2 regions of the Andreesenia angusta genome follow, and region 2 is predicted to be linked to the other one. Evidence: riboswitches for the same ligand, from Rfam matches in the RefSeq annotation. Region 2 holds a riboswitch; the other holds the start of a gene.
What was found. Region 2 has a riboswitch for cobalamin ahead of EUAN_RS06910 (ABC transporter substrate-binding protein). Riboswitches for the same ligand answer to the same signal wherever they lie in the genome.
Positions count from the first base shown of each region.

Region 1: it holds a riboswitch for cobalamin, as region 2 does, so the genes downstream of both, EUAN_RS01570 (energy-coupling factor ABC transporter permease) here and EUAN_RS06910 (ABC transporter substrate-binding protein) in region 2, are expected to answer to the same signal.

Region 1 is NZ_MKIE01000001.1:330,589-341,080, reverse strand. It holds gene EUAN_RS01595 (MalY/PatB family protein) at 1-522, shown strand, start outside; gene EUAN_RS01590 (HD-GYP domain-containing protein) at 649-1,683, shown strand; gene EUAN_RS01585 (HD-GYP domain-containing protein) at 1,762-2,817, shown strand; gene EUAN_RS01580 (CHAD domain-containing protein) at 2,860-3,651, shown strand; gene EUAN_RS01575 (adenine phosphoribosyltransferase) at 3,721-4,233, shown strand; cobalamin riboswitch at 4,278-4,467, shown strand; gene EUAN_RS01570 (energy-coupling factor ABC transporter permease) at 4,572-5,309, shown strand; gene EUAN_RS01565 (energy-coupling factor ABC transporter substrate-binding protein) at 5,299-5,595, shown strand; gene EUAN_RS01560 (energy-coupling factor transporter transmembrane component T family protein) at 5,558-6,259, shown strand; gene EUAN_RS01555 (sirohydrochlorin chelatase) at 6,272-6,643, shown strand; gene EUAN_RS01550 (precorrin-8X methylmutase) at 6,634-7,257, shown strand; gene cbiD (cobalt-precorrin-5B (C(1))-methyltransferase CbiD) at 7,254-8,318, shown strand; gene cbiE (precorrin-6y C5,15-methyltransferase (decarboxylating) subunit CbiE) at 8,318-8,905, shown strand; gene cbiT (precorrin-6Y C5,15-methyltransferase (decarboxylating) subunit CbiT) at 8,892-9,446, shown strand; gene cobI (precorrin-2 C(20)-methyltransferase) at 9,443-10,105, shown strand; gene cobM (precorrin-4 C(11)-methyltransferase) at 10,102-10,492, shown strand, end outside.
Region 2 is NZ_MKIE01000004.1:174,071-184,562, reverse strand. It holds gene EUAN_RS06935 (sensor domain-containing protein) at 1-1,207, shown strand, start outside; gene EUAN_RS06930 (DUF2798 domain-containing protein) at 1,223-1,453, shown strand; gene EUAN_RS06925 (sodium-dependent transporter) at 1,483-2,877, opposite strand; gene EUAN_RS06920 (aldehyde dehydrogenase) at 3,048-4,424, opposite strand; gene EUAN_RS06915 (DUF2254 domain-containing protein) at 4,531-5,808, shown strand; cobalamin riboswitch at 5,871-6,047, shown strand; gene EUAN_RS06910 (ABC transporter substrate-binding protein) at 6,135-7,058, shown strand; gene EUAN_RS06905 (FecCD family ABC transporter permease) at 7,073-8,122, shown strand; gene EUAN_RS06900 (heme ABC transporter ATP-binding protein) at 8,122-8,910, shown strand; gene EUAN_RS06895 (DUF5685 family protein) at 8,969-9,889, shown strand; gene EUAN_RS12940 (J domain-containing protein) at 9,886-10,492, shown strand, end outside.

The DNA of each region.
Region 1 (10,492 bases), on a different contig from region 2:
CCGTTCTGGAATGTAGACGAGAGCTTCAAGGAGTTCAGTTTGATATGCACTTCTCCCGGAAAGACTTTCAACCAGGCGGGGCTTCAAAACGCCAATATATTTGTAGCGAATAATAGGCTTAGAGAGATTGTGAACAGGGAGATAGAGATAAGCGGGTACAGCAACCTGAATGTGTTCGGCATCATAGCTTGCGAGGAAGCTTATAGACACGGAAGGGAATGGTACTGGGAGCTTAGAGATTACCTGCTTGAAAATATAGAGTTCGTGAGAAATTATCTTTCAGCTCATCTTCCGAAGGTGAAGTTGGTAGAGCCTGAGTCTACCTATTTGCTGTGGCTTGACTTCAGCGAGTACGGACTTTCCCAAGAAGAGCTAGACAGAATTATAGTAGAGCAGTCCAAGCTTTGGCTGAACAGCGGAACTATATTTGGAAGCGAAGGGGAAGGGTTTCAAAGGCTCAATATAGCCACTAGAAGAGAAAATCTGGAGTACGCTATGAACCAACTTAAAAAGTCATTTTAATACAAAAGGCCCGACGGCAGAGAAATCTGTTGCTGGGCCTTTTGTACTTAAATAGAAAATAAAGATATTTGTACCGGTGTCTTTAGGGTATAATCAGATTAATACATATGTTTTGGGGTGAGGAATTTGAAAATTAGAAAGCACTTAAAAGATTGCAAAAATGGAGATGTAATAGCTGAAGACATATATATCCCTGGCAGGAACATACCTATAGCCGTAGAGGGCAACGTCATAGACAACAAGCTGATGGACAGGCTTATAGAGGGAAGGGTTTTCCGAGTGCTTGTGGAGGACTTCAGCCTGAACGTAGTTCCTGAAAAAACAAGGAAGCTTATGGTGCAGTACACGCATGACCTAAAGCGCTACAAGCAACTGTTTCAAGATATAGCCTCCGGCAAAAAGGTAGACTTAGAAGAGATTGCAGACATGTCGAAAGGGCTGCTGGAAAACTCAGAGGATATATTCAGAGTTGTGGAGTCTATAAAGAGTCTAAGAGGTTCGGACGAATACACGTACACACATTCTATAAATGTGGCGCTCTACTCCATGATGATAGCCAAGTGGATGGGACTTGATGAAAGAAGTATAGAGGACGTTATGAAAGCGGGGCTTCTGCACGACATAGGTAAGGCGAAGGTTCCGAAGTGGATACTTGACAAAAAAGGACCTCTTACAGAGGCCGAATTTGACAAGATAAAAGAGCACCCCCTCATAGGATATGAGCTCTGCGGGGGAATAGACTCGATAAGGAGCGATGTGAAAGAAGCGGTTCTTCTTCACCATGAGAAGATGGATGGCACAGGATATCCTCAGGAGCTAGGCGCAGCCGACATAGGGCTTTATGCCAAGATAGTTGCAGTGGCAGATGTTTACGACGCCATGACCTCAGAAAGACCTTACAAGGCCAGAAAGACTCCTTTTGAAGTGTTTAAAGAGCTAAAGGAAAGCGAGTATGGAAAGCTGGACATAGAGGTCAAGAATGTATTTTTGCAAAATATAGCCTTCTTCTATGTGGGAGCGAAGGTGAAGTTGAACACAGGTGAAGTTGGAGAAGTTGCATTTGTATATCCGCACAAGCTCGACAAGCCGATAGTCAAGCTGGAAAATGGACTTGTAGATATATCGAAAACAGAGAGCTACGAAATAAAAGAGCTGATTTAGTAAAATAGGCTCTTTTATTTTGTTACAAATGAAATTAAAGGGTATAAATTCACCACATAATCAAGAGAGGTGGAGCATATGAATACAAGAAAACATTTAAAGGATTGCGTGGCAGGAGATGTCTTAGCTGAAGACATATACATAAGCGGCAGAAATATACCACTTGCAGTTAGAGGAAACGAAGTCGACAGAAAGCTCATAGAGAAGCTGATAGACAACAAGGTGTTTAAGATTCTAGTGGACTCTTCAGCTGAAGGCTATGGGTTAAAAGGTTCCTTTGAACCTAAGTCTAAAACTGAGAAATTTGTAAAGCAGTACTCTAAAGATGTGTCTGAAATAAAGTCCATATTCCAAGATATAGCCTCTGGGAAGAAGCCGAATCTAGAAGCTATATCTGAGATGTCAAAAGAGCTGCTGGCAAACTCAGAGGATATTTTCAGAGTTGTAGACTCCATAAACAGCGTAAGGGGCATAGACGAATACACCTACACCCACTCCGTGAACGTGGCGCTTTACTCTATGCTCATAGCCAAGTGGATGGGGATGGAGGAAGACGAGATAAACGACATAATAAAGGCTGGGCTTTTGCATGACATAGGGAAGTCAAGAGTCCCAAACAGCATACTCAACAAGAGAGGTCCTCTGGACAATTACGAATTCGAGGTTATGAAGCAGCACCCTTCACTTGGGTATGAAATATGCAAGAATATGCCCGGAATAAAGGATGAGATAAAGGAGGCTGTGCTCTACCACCATGAAAAAATAGACGGAAGCGGCTATCCTACAGGGCTAAAAGATGTAGAGATAGGGACGTATGCCAAGATAGTCAGTATAGCCGACATATACGACGCCATAACCTCCGAGAGAGTATACAAGAAGAAACAGACTCCTTTCGAGACTTTTCTAGAGATAAAGGAGATAGCGTATGGGAAGCTGGATATAAAAATTTCAGACGTGTTTTTAAACAATATAGCGTCTTTCTATCTAGGCACAAAAGTGAAGCTGAATACAGGGGAGATAGGAGAGGTTGCCTTTATATACCCTCATAAGATAGACAGGCCAATAGTGAAGATAGACGGCAAGCTGGTGGATACTTCGAAAGAGGAGAGCTACCGTATAGAGGAGCTACTATAGTCAGAGGATTTTGAATGTGCTTTTAAACTGAGGAGTGATTTTATGGAAGCAGCCTATTTGCTGGAACTTATCGATGAAAGCTTCGCAAGAGTAGAAAGCCATTATAGGTGTCTTCTGTCAGAGCTCGAGGAAGCAGAGATACATGACTTCAGGGTCGCCATAAGAAAGGTCATGCCTATAATAGAGCTGGCTATGGATATTGAAGAAGAGAGTCGCGGAGAAATCAGGCTACGAGAAAACTATTCAAGGCTAAAAAGCTATTTCAAAGACTTCAGTGACTTAAGAGATATTCAAGTTCAGATTATAAGTGTTTCTGCATACAAAGGTTTAGAAGGATATGCAGAGGAGCTCAAGCTAGAAGAAGAAAAGCTTAAAGACTCCATCGGACAGAAGATAGAGCTATGGAGTGTCGAGGAAGTTCGCTCCAGCCTGGAATCTGCGCTGAAATCTACTTTTGAAGGCATGGACAGCCCAGAACTAGTAAGGCACTATATGAGACGAGCCAAAGTGCTGAGAAAGAAGTTTTTAAAGCGTATAAAAGAGTTGAACGAGGACTATAGTTCGTACCACAAGCTGAGGCTGGCTCTAAAAAAATACAGATACCATATGGAGATGGCTGGATCAGACGGATTAGACGAGGTACTTAAAAGATATCAGGACGAATTAGGCCATATTCAGGATTTAACGGTGCTGCTCGAGGACATAAGGCGTAGAGGTCGAGTTAAAGAGAAAGCCTTGAGAGGGATAGAGAAGGAAAGAGCAAGGGCGGCTGAAAAATTCAGAAAGAGATATTTGAAAAATCTGAAAGCAAGACTGAAGATAGAAGGGCATTAAAAAACTGTTGACGAAACTCTCCTAGTAAAAGATAATTTCTATAGACACTATTTACGAGGAGAGAAAAAGATGAATTTAAAGAGCAAGATAAGAAGTGTACTGGATTTTCCTATAGAGGGAATAGACTTCAAAGATATAACAACTGTACTGAAAGACAAGGAAGCGCTTAGAGAGACTATAAAGCAGATGGCAGAGAAAGTATCGAACAGAGAAGTGGATTTGGTAGTTGGAATGGAGGCAAGAGGTTTTCTGCTTGGGACTCCGCTGGCGTATGAAATCGGAGCGGGCTTTGTGCCTGTCAGAAAGCCAGGAAAGCTTCCAGCAGAGACTATAAGCTACGAATACGAGCTAGAGTACGGCACAGACAAGCTCGAGATGCACAGAGACGCCATATTCAAAGGCCAGAGAGTGCTTATAGTTGACGACTTGCTGGCTACAGGAGGAACAGCTGTGGCCACTGCCAAGATGATAGAAGAGCTGGGTGGAGACATAGTCGGGGCGCTTTTCTTTATAGAGCTAGACGAGCTGAAAGGCAGAGAAAAGCTGTCAGGATACAGCGTCGAGTCCATAGTCCAGTATTAAGACTGTTTTTTAAAAGAGATAGATGTTATAATTAGATCACAAGTGAACAAAATGTGATTTCAGGTACTCGGATTACAAAGACAATCTGGGTTTAAAAGGGAAAGCGGTGAAAATCCGCTGCAGCCCCCGCTACTGTAAGCGAATACGAATCTCAAAAGTCCACTGGCGAAAGCTGGGAAGGAGAGAGGAGAGTGAAGCGCAAGCCAGGAGACCTGCCTTAAATCAGATGCTAGACTTCGGAGGGAGGTAGTGGCAAGGTTGAAACTCAGGTATGACTATGCTTTCAAGCCCTTACTCTACGTAAGGGCTTTTTTGTGTTTGTTTTTGGAGGTGTGAAATTGAAAAAGAGATATTCGAAACTGATGGCTGCAATTATATTTGTTTCAATAATGCAGTCAAATGGGTTTGCCATGCATATAGCCGAGGGATTCTTGCCCCCTCTATATGCTGGGATTTACGGACTGATATCTATACCTTTTGTGCTCTACGGAGTGAAGGTTATAAGAGAAAAGTCAGAGAAAATCCCGAATATAAAAATGTTTATAGCACTTGCCGGAGCATACTGCTTTATGCTTTCGGCGCTAAAGCTTCCATCTGTAACAGGGAGCAGCTCACATCCTACAGGAGTCGGATTTGGAGCCATACTGCTTGGGCCTTTTGCAATGAGTGTGATAGGGCTGCTGGTGCTTGTATTTCAGGCCCTTTTCTTGGCTCACGGAGGGTTCACCACGCTTGGAGCCAACACTTTCTCGATGGGAATTGTGGGGCCATTTGTAGCTTATGGTGTATATAGAGCTCTTTCAAAATTCAATAGAAAGTGGGCTATATTTGGAGCTGCGGCATTGGGGAATCTCTCCACCTATGTGGTGACGTCGATCCAGCTTGGAGTGGCGTTCCCGTCTGCCAGTGGAGGTGTCCTGGAGTCGGTCGCTAAATTCGGGACTGTATTCGCATTGACCCAGATACCGCTTGCCTTGGCAGAGGGCATAATGACCGTGATAATGTTCAACGTAGTTGAAAAGCACTCATCAGAGGAATTGCACAGTTTTATGGAGGTGGAGTCTTATGAAAGCTAAGAATAGGTGGCTGGCAGTTTTGCTCTTCATCACTGTAGCGCTGTCGCTCTACATGGGAAGCAGAGTTGGAGAGCTAGAAGGGGCTGACGCCATAGCTGAAGAGGTTATAATGGAGGTAAGTCCGAATTACGAGCCCTGGGCTGAGAGCATATGGGAGCCTCCTTCAGGAGAGATAGAGAGTGCAATCTTTGCTATGCAAGCAGCAGCCGGGGGGATGTTTATAGGTTACTTTATAGGTTCAAAGAAGATTGCTAAGAGAAATAGCGCTACTGTCGAAAAACAGTAGGATATCAGGCTGGAGCGCAGTATACAAGCTGGCCGTCTTCTTGACCACCCCCGTAATACTGTCATTTGACAGAGATGGACTGGCATCGTCACTTGTGAATTTTGGAGTTGTAATTTTGACTATGAGGAGCTTGAAAGTCCCTTTAGAGAGCTATATCAGGTTTACAAAGGGGCTTTTGCTCTTTCTGATTCTGGGCTCGGTGTCTGTGAGCTTGGAATCGGGCATTTACCCAGGGCTTGTGCTTGTGGCAAGAGGCATATCCTCAGGCGCTTCTATATACCTTTTTTCGGCGACTACGCCTATAGATGACTTGTTCTGGGAGCTGTCCAAGAAACAGAGCGTCCGCGAGATAGCGGAGGTAGGAAGCAGCATGCTCAGGCTTTCATTTATGTTTGAAGATGAGTTTAAACAGACAAAGCTGGCGCTGGAGTCTAGATGCGGCTTTACCACATTAAGAGGCAGAGTCTTGAACACAGGAAAGCTTACAGGGGCCGTCCTGAGGGGAGCGCTGAGAAACTGGAGAGAGATGGAGCATAGCTTGAAAAGCAGAGGCTACAGGGGCAGAATATCATTTAAAGACAGAGAGTACATAAGGCCAAAGGCTTTTCTGATCTTTGGAACACTGTACAATTTGGCTATAGCATTTATTGCAAATAAAACTTAAGGAGTGTTTAATATGAAAGGATTGCTTGTAATAGGACACGGAAGCAGGGCGGCTGGAGCCAAGGAAGTGTTTGAAGAGGTGGTTTCAGGGCTAGGAGATAGATTCGGAGACAGAGCTGTGGAAGGCTGCTTTATGGAGATTTCGAATCCGCAGATCCCGGAGACAGTGGAGCTGCTCTACAGCAGAGGCGTGAGAGAGCTTGTAGTTTTGCCGTATTTTCTGTTTCCAGGAGTCCATATACTGAGCGACATACCGGAGATACTGAGAGAGTGCGCAGATTCACACAGCGGACTTAAGATTGAAATGGCCAAGCCTATAGGATATCATAGTAAGTTGATAGACATATTAAAAGAGAGGGCGGAAGGTGAGACAGAGTGTATATAAAAAACCCGGAAGAGATAGAGAAGAAGAGCTTTGAGATAATAAAGGGAAATATGAAATCTCCTGAAAGCTTCACTGAAGACGAGCTGAGCGTTGTGATGAGGACTATACACACCACTGGAGACTATGACTATGAAAATATAGTCAGAATTCAAAACGGAGCCATAGAAGTGGCCAAAAGGCTTATAGAGAGCGGATGCAGAATTGTGACAGACACCAAGATGGCTCTCTCGGGCATAAACAAGAGGACGCTTGAACACCTTGGCTGCAGAGTGGAAAACTTTATAGACAGGCCCGAAGTCTATGAAAAGGCATCTCTTCAGAACACGACCAGGTCTATGGCAGCCATGGACATGGCAATAGAGGACGGGGTGGACATATTCGTCATAGGAAACGCCCCTACTGCGCTCTACAGGATAGGCGAGCATATAGAGAGTGGTCGAACATCGCCGGGTCTTGTAATTGGAGTTCCTGTGGGGTTTGTGGGAGCGGCGGAGTCAAAGGAGTATATAAGGCAGTTTGAGACTCCGACCATAACAACAGAGGGCAACAAGGGCGGGAGCAATGTGGCCGCAGCCATTCTGAACGCCCTTATGTATATGGTGTACAGGGCGTGAAAAAGCTTGAGGAGTATGTCATAAAAGACGGAAAGCAACTGAGGTGCGGCTACACTACGGGCAGCTGCGCCACAGCTGCCACAGCTGGAGCTACGAGGGCTTTGCTAGGCATGGAATGCGAAGACACGGTGGAGATAGATACGCCGAAAGGCATAAAGCTGGAGATAGAGCTGGAGAGCTTGAGGCTAGAAGGCGGAGCGGCCATATGCTCTGTGAAAAAGGACTCAGGGGACGACCCTGACGTTACAAATGGCATAGAGATATACTCCAAAGTCAGCTTAAGGGAAGACGTAGAGCTGAATATATACGGAGGGGTCGGAATCGGAAGGATAACTGTAGACGGCTTCTGGGGAAAGGCCGGAAGCTGGGCCATAAACCAGACTCCGAGAAATATGATAGAGCGAGAAATCAGGAAGCTGACAGACAGGGGGCTTGACATAGAGATATACGCCCCGGAAGGCGTGGAGATGGCCGCCAAGACATACAACAGGAATATAGGGATAGAAGGCGGAATCTCAATAATAGGCACAAGCGGCATAGTGGAGCCTATGAGCGAAGATGCGCTGAAAAAGAGCATATACCTGGAGCTGGAGTCGATTAGGTCAAGAGGCGGAGACGCAGTTGCACTCTACCCGGGAAACTACGGAGAGCGCATAGCCCGAAAGCTGTACCCGGACACGCCGGGAGTCAAGATTTCAAACTACATAGGGGATTCTCTGCTCTACGCCTACAGCCTGGGCTTTAGGGCGTTTCGCCTGGTGGGGCATATAGGCAAGTTTTCCAAGCTAGCGCTGGGGGCCTTCAACACGCATAGCAAAGTCTGCGACATGAGGATAGAGTCCTTTGCATACTACCTTGCGCTGAGAGGGGAGCTTGAGACAATAGAGAGAATAAGTAGCTTTATAGCCACTGAGCAGGCAGTTGCTGAGCTTGTGGGAAGTTGCCCGGAGCTGTTTAGGGATATGGAGCAGGGCTGCATAGAGCGGGTGAAGCGCTATTTAAAAGACAGCGACATAGACTTGGAAGTCAAAATATATTCAATGGAATATGGGGTGTTGTAATGGCAACAGTTGTAGGGGCAGGGCCTGGAAGCATGAGGTGCTTGACGGCGGAGGCCCTTGAAAGGATAAGGGATGAAAGAGACGTAGTCTCTTTCGGAAGGATAGGAGAGCTTGTAAAGCAGATAAACCCTGAGGCGAGAACAGTGGGGACTGTGTCGGAGCTTCTGGACGTGGTTTCAAAAGACACGGTGGTGGTGGCATCCGGAGACCCTGGATTCTACGGAATCACCTGCTATCTGGAGAGAAACGGAGTGAAGATAGATGAGGTCATACCCGGCATCTCTTCGCTCCAGTACATGATGGCCAAGCTGAAGAGGAGCTATCAAGACGTGGAGACTGTCAGCTTTCACGGCAAGTCGATGGACGTTTCAATGTTTGAAGGCGGAAAGACGTACTTTGCGCTTACAGACAGCAAGAACAGCCCAGACGCCATATCGAAAGAGCTTTTCAGATGTGGGCGCAGGGGCAGGATAGTGCTTGGAGAAAACCTTTCGTACGAAGACGAGAGATTGGAGAGCAGAAAAATAGGGGACAGCTTTGGTGAGTACGGGCTGTCTGTGGTGGTGATAGAGCTTGAAATGGATTAAAGACGAGGAATTTATACGGGGTGAGATCCCTATGACCAAGTACGAAATCAGGATCATGATAATGGCGCTGCTTGAAATAGAGCAGAATGACATCTGCCTTGACATAGGGGCGGGAACAGGGTCTGTATCTGTAGAGGCGGCGGCCCAAGGCGCCAAAGTCTATGCAGTTGAAAGGCGTGCAGAAGGCGTAAGCCTCATATCCCAAAATGCAGAGAAGTTCGGCGTGGAAGTGGAAGTACTGCACGGGAACGCACCGGAGGACATAGACGAGACTTTAGAGTTTGACAAAGTCTTTGTAGGAGGCACCGGGAAGTCGCTTGAGGAGATAGTGGACTGGAGCTTTGAGCATATGAAAGATGACGGCATAATAGCGGGCTCCTTTGTGACGCTGCACAACTTGGTGGACTTTCAGAGAGCACTCAAGAGGGCCGGATTTTCAGATGTAGATACGAGGCTGATTTCAGCTTCCAGGGTAGAGGGCAGGGCAGAGCTTCTAAAGGCCCAGAACCCTATTTTCATAGTGAGGGGTGTAAAGAGATGAGGAAATTTTACGGAATAGGAGTGGGGCCAGGCGACCCGGAGCTTGTGACGGTGAAGGGAGCCAGGCTTATAAGAGAAGCCGACTGCATATTCATTCCAAAGAGCAAGGGCAGGAATATTTCAAAAGAGATAGCTTCTGACTATATAGCAGGTTCGAGAGTTGTGGAGCTGGACTTCCCGATGGGAGAGGACAACAGCGAGAGGTACAGAAAGAGCGCAGCTGTGGTGGACAGCTCGCTTTCAGAGGGTGAAACAGGGGTTTTTCTGACCATAGGGGACCCTATGACCTACAGCACTTATATATACCTGCTAGAATCGCTTGGGGACTACAAGCTCGAGGTGGAGACGGTTCCGGGGATAAGCTCTTTTGTGACTGCGGCCAGCAGGCTGAACATGCCTCTTGCTAAAAAGGGGGAGTCCATATATGTGGTGGACGGAGAGATAGACAGAAAAGTGCTAGGAAAAGTAGATACAGTATGCGTGCTCAAGGTGAACAAGAGAAAACAGGAGATACTGGACGCTCTTGAGTCTGAAGGATTTTCTTTCAGCTATGTAAGGCGGATAGGTCAGGCTGAAGAGCAGATACTTGAAGACAGAGAGGAAATAATGCGTCAAGACGACTACATGTCACTCTTGATTGGAAGGAGGCAAAGACGATGATACACTTTGTAGGGGCCGGGCCAGGCGACCCGGAGCTTATAACGCTGAAAGGCAGGTCGCTTCTAGAGCAGGCGGACATCGTGATATACGCAGGGTCGCTTGTGTCTAAGGCGCACCTGGACTACTGCAAGCAGTCCTGTGAGAGATACGACAGCGCCGGCATGACGCTAGAGGAAGTTATGGAGGTGGCCATAAGAGGAGATCGGGAAGGGAAGTCCGTGGTCAGGCTTCACACTGGGGACCCAACCATATACGGGGCGATAAGAGAGCAGATGGACTTTCTAAAGCAAAACAGAGTAGAGTACACGGTAGTTCCGGGCGTCAGTTCTTTTACTGCAAGTTGCGCAGCTATAAAGAGAGAGTTCACAGTTCCAGATGTAAGCCAGA
Region 2 (10,492 bases):
TGGCAAGAAGATAGCTTTTATATACATGGATATAGACAATTTCAAGAATATAAATGACACCATGGGACACACCATGGGAGATACTTTTATAGCGAGTATAGCAGATATCCTTTCAGACATAGTCAAGCTTCCAAATATGGTGGGCAGACTTAGCGGAGACGAGTTTGCTATGCTTATATTCGACGTGGAAAGTGAAAGCGACATAAAGCAATATACAGATGAGATACTTTCAAGGTTCAAGCAGTCTTGGATTCTTGACAATCAGGAGTTCTTTCTTTCCACCAGCATGGGAGTGGCCATGTACCCAGAGCATGGCAGAAGCATAGAGACATTGCTTCAAAACTCCGATACGGCTATGTTCCATGTAAAGGAGAATGGGAAAGACGGTGTGGCCATATATAGGCCCGACATGAGAGACAAGACGTGGAAGCATATATTTATGAGCAACCACTTGAGAAATGCCATATGCAACAGAGAGCTTTTTATGGTATACCAGCCTCAGGTTGACTTGCAAACAGGAGAATTGGTCGGCGTTGAGGGACTTATAAGATGGATACATCCTGAGAGAGGATTTATATCTCCAGGAGAGTTCATACCTTTTGCAGAGCAGAACGGATATATAAAAGAAATAACAGACTGGACAATAGAGGTCGCTTGCAAGCAGATAGATTTATGGAAAAAGAAAGGGTACGATGGGTTCAAGGTGTCTATAAACCTTTCAAGTAAGCTTATAAACCAGCCAGGAATGATGGAGTTTATAAAAGAGAAGATAGATGAGTACGACGTAGACCCCATGAACTTCTGCTTGGAGATAACTGAAACTGCCATAATAGACAGTTTAGAGAGGTCGATAGAGACGCTTAACGAGTTCAGAAAGATAGGCGTTTCAGTTGCTCTAGACGACTTTGGAACGGGGTATTCCTCGCTTACATACCTTCACAAGCTTCCAATAGACGTGCTCAAAGTAGACAGGGAGTTCCTTGTAGACATAGTCGATGCAAACCATGAATCCTATATATTTGAGAGCATAATGGGTCTTGCCCACAATATGGGGCTTCAGGTTATAGCTGAAGGCATAGAGACCGAGGGACAGGCTAATTTCCTGAGAAAGGCAAGTTGCGACTTAGCCCAAGGGTACTATTTCAGCAAGCCTATCTCCGTGAAGGAGCTTGAAGAACTGCTGGAGAATCGCATAAAAGTTGGATAGACTGGATGTGAGACGATGAAAATACAGAGAAGATATGCCAGCCTTCTATCGGGCTTTCTCATATCGCTCTCGCTTTCACTTTCGATATCGCTTGTGATAACCATGATGAATATGACTCCATGGGACGTATTTTTAAGCACTTGGCTGAAGTCGTCGCTAAGGGGGCTTTCTATAGGGTATCCGCTTGGCAGGATATTTGTGCCGGTGATGATAAACCTAGTGGAGAAGATGGTGGAAGACGATTAAAAAACTCAGGGAAAATTCCCTGAGTTTTTTTACATACTTAAAATTCCTATTGAGCTTAGGAATATAAATATCAGCAGCAGCGGAGTCACAAACTTCACTAGAAAACCATAGGCCTTAAGGTAGGCTTGGTTTTTCACTGTGCCGCCATTTGAGAGTTCATCGAACAGCAGAACTTTCTTCACAAACCATCCAACGAATACTACAGTCAGAAGTCCTCCAACCGGCATAAATATATTGGACGCCAAAAAGTCGTAGAGGTCGAAGAAGCTCTTTCCGAAAAGCTGTATATGCCCTAGAAGGCTTGAAGGATGGACAGTAAGAGCTCCTATAGCAGAGACTATCCCGGCCACTATCAGAACCGAAAGCCCCTTGTTAAGCTTGAATTTTTCGTTCAATATCGAAACTGGAACAGCCATCATCGAAGTCATGGCCGTAGTAGCCGCTATCGAAGCCAAGAGGAAAAAAGCCACAATGAGCACGTTTCCAAACGGTATTCTGGAAAAGACAAGCGGTATGGTGTTAAACAGAAGTCCAGGGCCTTCGCCTGGCTCGAGTCCAAATGTAAAGACAACAGGGAATATGGCCAGACCTGCAAGCATTGAAACAGCTATGTCAGATATAGCGACCTTTGCAGATGTGGCAGACATATTGTTGTCTTTTGTGAAGTAGCTGCCATAGGTTATCATAGTTCCCATGCCTAAAGACAACTTAAAGAAAGCAAGCCCAAGTGCAGCCAAGAGCACTCCTGGCGTTATGGCTGAGAAGTCGGCTGTGAATAGGAAGTCTATCCCCTCCCTGGCACCTTCCAGTGTGAGCGACCTTGCAGCACACAGGACTATCAGCACTAGAAGCACAGGCATAAGCGTCTTTGTGACTTTCTCTATTCCGTTCTTTACTCCTGCAAATATTATAAGTGCAACTACCCCTGTGAAGGCAATTTGCCACAGTATAGGGGCCACAGGGCTCGAGACTACATTTCCAAACTCCGAAGACACGAAAAGGCTGGCGTCTTCTATGGACATAGAGCCTACAGACTTGAAGTCCATGCTAAGGGCTTTGAAAGTGTACCTGTAAACCCATCCACCTACAGTCGAGTAGAAGAGCATTACGAAAAAGCTGGTAATTCCCCCTAAGTAGCCTACGAACTTCCAAGAACTTCCGGGCTTTAGCTTTTCAAAAGCGTCTACAGCGTTTGAGCGAGTCTTTCTGCCTATGAAGAACTCCGATATGGCCACAGGCATACCAACTAGAAATACACATACAAGGTAGATCAAAATAAAAGCTCCACCCCCGTTTTCGCCGACCATGTAGGGGAACTTCCATATATTCCCTAGCCCCACTGCCGAACTGAGAGTGGCAAAAAATACTGCAAGGCCGGAAGAAAAGGTTTCTCGCTTATCAGCCTCTCGATTTAAATTAGACATAAGGTTACCTCCCTAAAATAGACTTAAAATAAAAAATGCTTTCACACCTGATAAGTCAGAAACAGATATGAAAGCATTAGAATCCCAAACTCAAAAAGCAAGTTCCGCAAACACAATTCTATATACTGACAAGCTCTATGTCAAATTAAAAAAATGTCATTTTTTCAGAGCTACTTCCATAGTTTTCTGATCCACCTGAGCTTGTTTCCATAGGGCGGAGAAGCTATGCTTATGCCGAACTTGCCCTTTCTCTTCACAATCCCCTTTTTGTAGGTGAAAGTCTCGAAATTGTGGACCCCGTGATACCGTCCTGTACCAGACTGGCCTACTCCGCCGAAAGGCAAATGCTTTGAAGCCACGTGCAGGATAGTGTCGTTTACGCAGCCTCCACCGAACTGAAACTTGGAGATAATTCGTTCGCTCAGCTTGTCGTCGGATGTGAACAGGTAGAGTGAAAGCGGCTTTGGATTCTTGGATATGGCATGTTCGATGTCGCAAAAGTCGTCATAAAGCACTATTGGAAGTATAGGGCCGAATATCTCCTCCTGCATGGAGCTGTCGTCTAGGGATGCGTCCCATATCAGCGTGGGCTCTATGAAATTGGAGACCATGTCGAAAGAACCACCAAATGCAATCTTTTCACTGTCAGCTTGGAGAATAGACGATAGCCTCTCCATATGGCGCCTGTTTATTATTCGTCCGTAGTCCTCGCTCAAGGCTGCATTTTCTCCGTAAAACCTGACAATGGCCGACTTCAGCTCTATGAGTAGCTCGGAAGCCACTGTCCTGTCTGCAAGCACATAGTCGGGAGCTACACATGTCTGACCTGAATTCAAGAGCTTGCCCCAGATGATTCTGTCTGCGGCCAGCTTTAAATCGGCCGTCTTGTCAACTATGGCTGGAGATTTGCCTCCAAGCTCAAGTGTAACTGGCGTCAGATGTTTGCTGGCTTTTTCCATGACTATCTTTCCCACGTTCACGCTTCCGGTGAAGAAGATATAGTCGAATTCAAGGTCCAGCAGAGCGCTGTTCACCTTGTAATCACCCTTGACCACAGCTATATAACTTTCATCAAACGACGAAGATATTATCTTTTCAATTACAGACTCAGTTTTTGCAGCGTACTCTGAAGGCTTAAGCACCGCAGTATTGCCTCCCGAGATAGCTCCCACCAGAGGTTCGATAGTCAGTTGAAAGGGGTAGTTGTAAGAGCCTATTATAAGCACAGACCCGTAGTGGGAAGGGTAGACCATGGACTTGCCCAGAAACTGGGCCAAATCGTTTCTGACTTTCTTGGGCTTCATCCACTTCTTCAAATTCTTTATGGCATAGTTTATACTGTCGTATACAAATCCGACTTCGCTTAAATAGGATTCAAATATGTGTTTGCCGAGATCGTGCTCTAGTGCCGAGATCAGCTCAGACTCGTGTTCGACTATGGCTGACTTGAGCTTCTTTAGAGCTGATATCCTGGAGTTAAGGTCCAGAAACTCAGCATCTCTCATATATCGCTTTTGGGACTCAAGCAAATCCGTATATTGATTCATAAAATCACCTCCACTATATCTTACAACAAATTGAAGCGACAGAGTTAGCTGGTTTGAATTAAATCTGGGTATAAAGGGTTTATATAGAATTTTGGAGGGAATCGAAATGTTCAAGAAGCTTATACTTAAGATGAAGAAGAGTGTATGGCTATATCCTGCTATTCACGGAATAATGTCCACTGTAATGGTAGCCATAGTGCTGGCTATAGACACTAGGACTCTGTTCGATCCAGAGCTTGTATTGCCACGGATAATGTTTACAAAAGTCGATCTGGCCCAGACTATACTAGGGGCAATAGCAGGCTCGCTCCTCACAATGACGACTTTCACCTTCTCCACAATAATGGTGGTGCTGACCATGTACACCTCTCAGTACTCTCCGAGGACTGTCGAGAACTTTCTAGACGACAGCATAACCATGAAGGTGCTGGGGATATTTATGGGCGGGTTTATCTACTCAATACTTTCCCTTCTATTTATGAGAGAGAGCATTTCGGAATACCTTGTCATCTCGGCTACAGTGGGAGTTATATACTCCATAATCTGCCTGGTGTATTTCTCTGTCTTTATAAACCATGTGGGAAACTTGATACAGGCTAATAATCTGATAGACAGGCTATACCGGGAGGCCCTGGAGAATATAGAAGGCTATAGAAAGTCTGTCGAAGAGGTGAAGCTGGAGAAGAGCTTGGAACTTAAAGGATTTCCGTATGAAGTCTGTATAAAGAGCGATAGAAGCGGATATATACAGCTAGTGGACAAGGAAGCATTGGAGAGCATGGCCAAAGAGCTTTCCGCCAAGGTATTGCTAGAGAAGGTGATTGGTCAGTTTGTGACAGACGAGACGGAGCTTTTAAGGCTGCGATTTTCAGAGATGAAAGAGGTTACGGACTTCGACAAAGGCAGGCTTTTAAATGCCGTCACTATAGGGATAGAGAGAAACGAGCTTCAGGACTTCGACTTCTCTGTGCAGAAGATAGTGGAGATAGCTCTAAGGGCCATATCGCCAGGAATAAACGACCCGAATACAGCGAACCACTGCATCAGAATACTGGGCGTGCTTATGGGGAAGATAGCAGATCTAGAGGAGGGCTATCTAGTCAAAAATTCCGAAGACGGAAAGTCAGGCACTTTCTACGAGGCCATATCCTTTGAAAAAGAGCTCTACTACACTTTCTACCAGATAGTGAATTACGGAAAGGGCGATGTATCTGTGGTGCTATCCATATACAAGGCACTGAGAGAGATATCCAAGAAGGCGAGCCCTGAAAACAGACAAAAGGTGCATGAGATGGGGGAGTATCTCTACAACCGAATAGATCCGGAGCTTAAGTCAGGAATAGATGGCAAGATGATAGCTGTCGAGAAAGCAGATATAGTTTAGAGCAGAGCGACTTTCAAAGAGTCGCTTTTGTTTTGAACAATAAACTGATATAATGTAGCTGACAAGTTAATACTGCATAGGGTGCTTGAAAGAGTTAAAAGGGAAAGCGGTCAAAATCCGCTACAGCCCCCGCTACTGTAGGTGAGGATGAAATCCAGAAAAGCCATTGGGAAGACCGAGAAGGCTGGAGAGTAAGGCGAATCACAAGTCAGGAGACCTGCCATATGCATACAGACTGTATCTTCGGAGGGAGGATGAGAGTATATAGGAATATTCTCGCACCCATGGGTGTATTTTTTTTACAGAAAATAGAAGGAGTGATCGGATTGATTAAAAGGAATTTGAAAAGCATACTGCTGATTATGGCTATGCTCTTTGCATTTGCAGGCTGCGGAAAAAACACGGAGAAGTCTGAGCTATCCAAGTCAGAGGGCTACCCTATGACTATAGTGGATTCGTACGAAAGGGAAGTTGTAATTGAAGAGGAGCCTCAGACAGTGGTATCTGTGGCCCCGAATATAACAGAATCTATATACGCGATAGGAGCTGGAGACAAGCTTATAGGAAGGACAGACTACTGCGACTACCCAGTAGAGGTTTCGGATGTGGAGTCTGTAGGGAGCTTGACTGATCCAAGCATAGAGAAGATGGTGGAGCTAGACCCGGATATAGTGGTGGCTTCGACTCACTTTCAAAAAGAGGTGCTGGAGAAGCTGGAGGAAGCGGGAATAAAAGTAGTGGTTCTCTACGGGGAAGAGAGTTTTGAAGGAGTCTACGAGACTATAGATAAGCTTGGCAAGGTTATGAACAGAGAAGCCAACGCCCAGGAAGTTGTAGACGGTATGAAAGCCAAAGTAGAGGATGTCAAGTCCAAGGTGGAGGGGCTAGAGAAGCCTTCTGTCTACTACGTTGTAGGATACGGGGAATCTGGAGACTTTACAGCCACCAAAGAGACTTTTATAGCCCAGATGATAGAGATGGCCGGAGGAACGAATGCGGCAGACGATGCAGAGGGCTGGAAGTACAGCCTTGAAAAGCTTGTAGAGAAAGACCCGGACGTGCTGGTATGCTCCAAGTACTTTGACTCTAAAGCTGGAATAGAGTCGGCAAACGGCTACAGCGACCTTAGAGCGGTGAAAGAGGGGAAACTCTACGAGATAGACAACAACAAGCTGGACAGGCAAGGTCCTAGGCTTGCAGACGGACTGGAAGAGCTTGCAGAGCTTTTGCATCCAGAAGCTTTCAAATAGAAAGAAGGATTTAAATGGCCTTTATAGAGAATAGAAGAAGATACAGATTGATGTTTTCAGGAGGACTCCTTATTCTAGGAGTCCTGATTTTAATTACAAGCATGATGGGAGTGGCGGACATATCGGTAGAGGAGGCCCTTAGGATATTGACTCACAAACTGCCCTTTGTGGGAAGCTTTGTAGACGTAGGAGATATAGATCAGAAGTATATAAATATAATATGGAAACTGCGTCTGCCGAGGATAGCACTGGCGGGGCTTGTGGGAACGGGTCTCTCGGTTTCGGGGGCGGCCTTCCAGGGGATGTTTAAAAACCCTATGGCCGACCCCTATGTGCTGGGAGTGTCGTCAGGCTCGGCCCTTGGGGCCACTCTGGCACTCTTGTTTGGAGTAGGTGGTGGAATCATGGGGCTTGGAGGAACTACCGTCATGGCCTTTGTAGGAGCTATAGGGACCATAGTCCTTGTCTACAGCATAGCCAAGGTGGGGAACAGAGTTCCAATAGTCTCGCTCATACTGGCGGGAATATCGGTAAGCTATCTGCTGTCTTCGATAATATCGTTGATGATGCTCTTTAACAGAGCTCAAGTGGAGAAGATAGTCTTCTGGCTTATGGGAAGCGTATCAGCGGCCAGCTGGACTCAGGTCAGGCTGCTAGCTCCTTTTGTGGCGGCAGGAGTGGTAGCCATAACGATATTCTCGAGAGATTTGAACATAATGCTTATGGGTGATGAGACGGCCAAGGGGCTTGGAGTAGAGGTCGAAAAGGTGAAGAAGATACTGCTAGGCGTAACATCTCTGTTGGTTGGAGCTACAGTTGCTGTAAGCGGAATAATAGGCTTTGTGGGGCTTATAATACCCCACACCATAAGGCTTATGACAGGGCCGGACAACAGGACGCTGGTGCCTTTCTCCGCCCTGGGAGGGGCCATATTTATGATAGTTTCAGATACTATAGCGAGGACGGCTATCCCTCCTGTAGAGATACCGGTCGGGGCCATAACCTCTGTATTTGGAGCCCCTTATTTCATATATCTACTTATAAAGAGCAAGAAGGTGAATTGATGAAGAGCGCCATAGAGGTGAGAAATTTAAGCTGGAGCTATGGAGAGGAGAAAGTGCTCCGTGGTATAGACTTTCAGGTGGAAGTGGGGAAATTCTACAGCGTAATAGGGCCGAACGGCTCGGGAAAGACAACTCTCTTTAAGCTGATTTCTTCTGCGCTTGAGTTGAAGGGCGGAAGCATATATCTAAATGAGAGAGACGCAAAGACTTACACAAAAAAGGAGCTTGCAAAGACAGTGGCTACAGTTCCGCAGAACACGGCAGTGGAGTTTGACTTTTCGGTTGAGGACATTGTTATGATGGGGCGATCTCCATACCTCAGGAGGTTTCAGTCTGAGAGTGAAGTCGACCTAGAGATAGTGGAGTGCGCCATGAAGATGGTGGACATAGTCCACTTGAGAGAGAAGAAGATAAACGGCATAAGCGGAGGCGAGAGACAGAGGGCCATAATAGCGAGAGCCATAGCCCAGAGCGCAGATATAATGCTGCTGGACGAGCCCATATCCCATATAGACTTGAGGTATCAGATAGAGCTTTTAGACACAGTCAGAAAGCTGAACAGGGAAAAGGGGGTCACTGTGGTGGCCATACTTCACGACCTTAACTTGGCGGCGGAGTACAGCGACAAGCTGTTCCTTATAAGCAAAGGCGAGATAGTGGCCAAGGGAAGCCCTGAAGAAGTGCTTACAGCGTCCAATATAGAGGAGGTATACGGGCTCAAAGTCAACTTGGTGGAGAATCCAGAGACAGGAAAGCCGCATATAATACCACTATACAGTCAGTTTTAAACTTAAGGCACCGGAAGGTGTCTTTTCTAATTCGCGAAAGATTCTGAAATATGATAAAATGAAGTATAGGAAGTATAGACTAAAAAGAGAAGAGTGTGAAAACTTGTTTGGATATATAACACCGTATAAGCCGGAGTTGAAGATGAGAGAGTACGATGTTTTCAGGGGGTACTACTGCGGGCTGTGCAAGTCCATGGGAAGAAACTACAGCCAGCTTTCCAGGCTGGGGCTGAACTACGACTTGGCGTTTCTAGGGATAGTGCTCTCTTCGCTTGAAGAGGAGCCCGACAGGTTTGCGAGAGAGGGCTGTATCTCGAACCCGCTGAAGAAGAAACCAGTAGCTTTAGAGAACAGAGCGCTTGAGTATACGGCGGATCTATCCATGGCGCTGATACACCACAAGTTGAGAGACGACTGGAGAGACGAGAAGTCTTTTAAATCGCTTTTCGCCGATATTCCGTTTGCACTTGCATTTAGAAAGTCCGCTTTCAAGCACCCGGAAAAGCACAGAGCTATAGCGGAGAGTCTTGAGAGGCTTTCAGCGCTGGAGTCCGAAAGCTGCAAAGTGGTGGATGAAGCGGCGGATACATTTGGAAAGCTTATGGAAGCTATAGCCACTCCCGAGTATATAGAGGACGAGGGTGTAAAGAGAGCGCTTGGCTTTATGGGCTACAACTTGGGCAGATGGATCTATATCTTGGATGCATTTGAAGATATGGAGAACGATTTGAAAGAAAACAGCTACAATCCGCTGCTGCTTCAGTATGAATACAGCGAAGACGAGACGCTAGAGGAGTTCAAGTCCAGGATAGTCGAGAGGGTGGAGTTTTCCCTGACTTTTACGCTGGACAATGTCTCCAAATCACTTGAGGTCTTGGAGCTCTACAGAAACAGGGAGATAGTTGAAAACATAGTTTATATGGGTATGAGATTCAAAATGGAGAGAATTTTAGGCAAGAAGGGAGACGAGAAGAGTTGAGAGATCCATACGAAGTACTAGGTGTACAAAGAGGGAGCAGCATAGAGGAGATAAAACTGGCGTACAAGCGTCTTGTAAAGAAGTACCATCCGGACCAGTACGCAAACAACCCCCTGTCAGATCTTGCACAGGAGAAGCTGAAAGAGGTAAATCAGGCCTACGACCAGCTTGCTGGGAAGACGGCCGCCAGTGGCAGCGGAAATTACAGTAAAAGCCAAAGCTCGAGCTACAACAGTCAGTCTGGAGTTGGCTACGGCGAGATAAGGTCTATGATAGAGCGAGGAAATATCTCAGGAGCGGAGTCCATGCTCTCAAGGATATCAACCAGGGGAGCCGAGTGGAACTACCTTATGGGAGTTGTGTACTTGAAGAAAGGCTGGTACGACCAGGCCTACCAGCATATAAACCTGGCTTCGCAGATGGAGCCCGGGAATATGGAATACAGGAATGCCATGTACAACTTTAACTACAGAAACCAGGGCTACAGGTCTTACGGCAATCAAGGCGGCTACAGGCAGAGCTCAGGCTCGTGCTGTGACATGTGCACATGCCTTATATGTACAGACTGCTGCTGCGAGTGCTGTGGCGGCGACTTCATAAGCT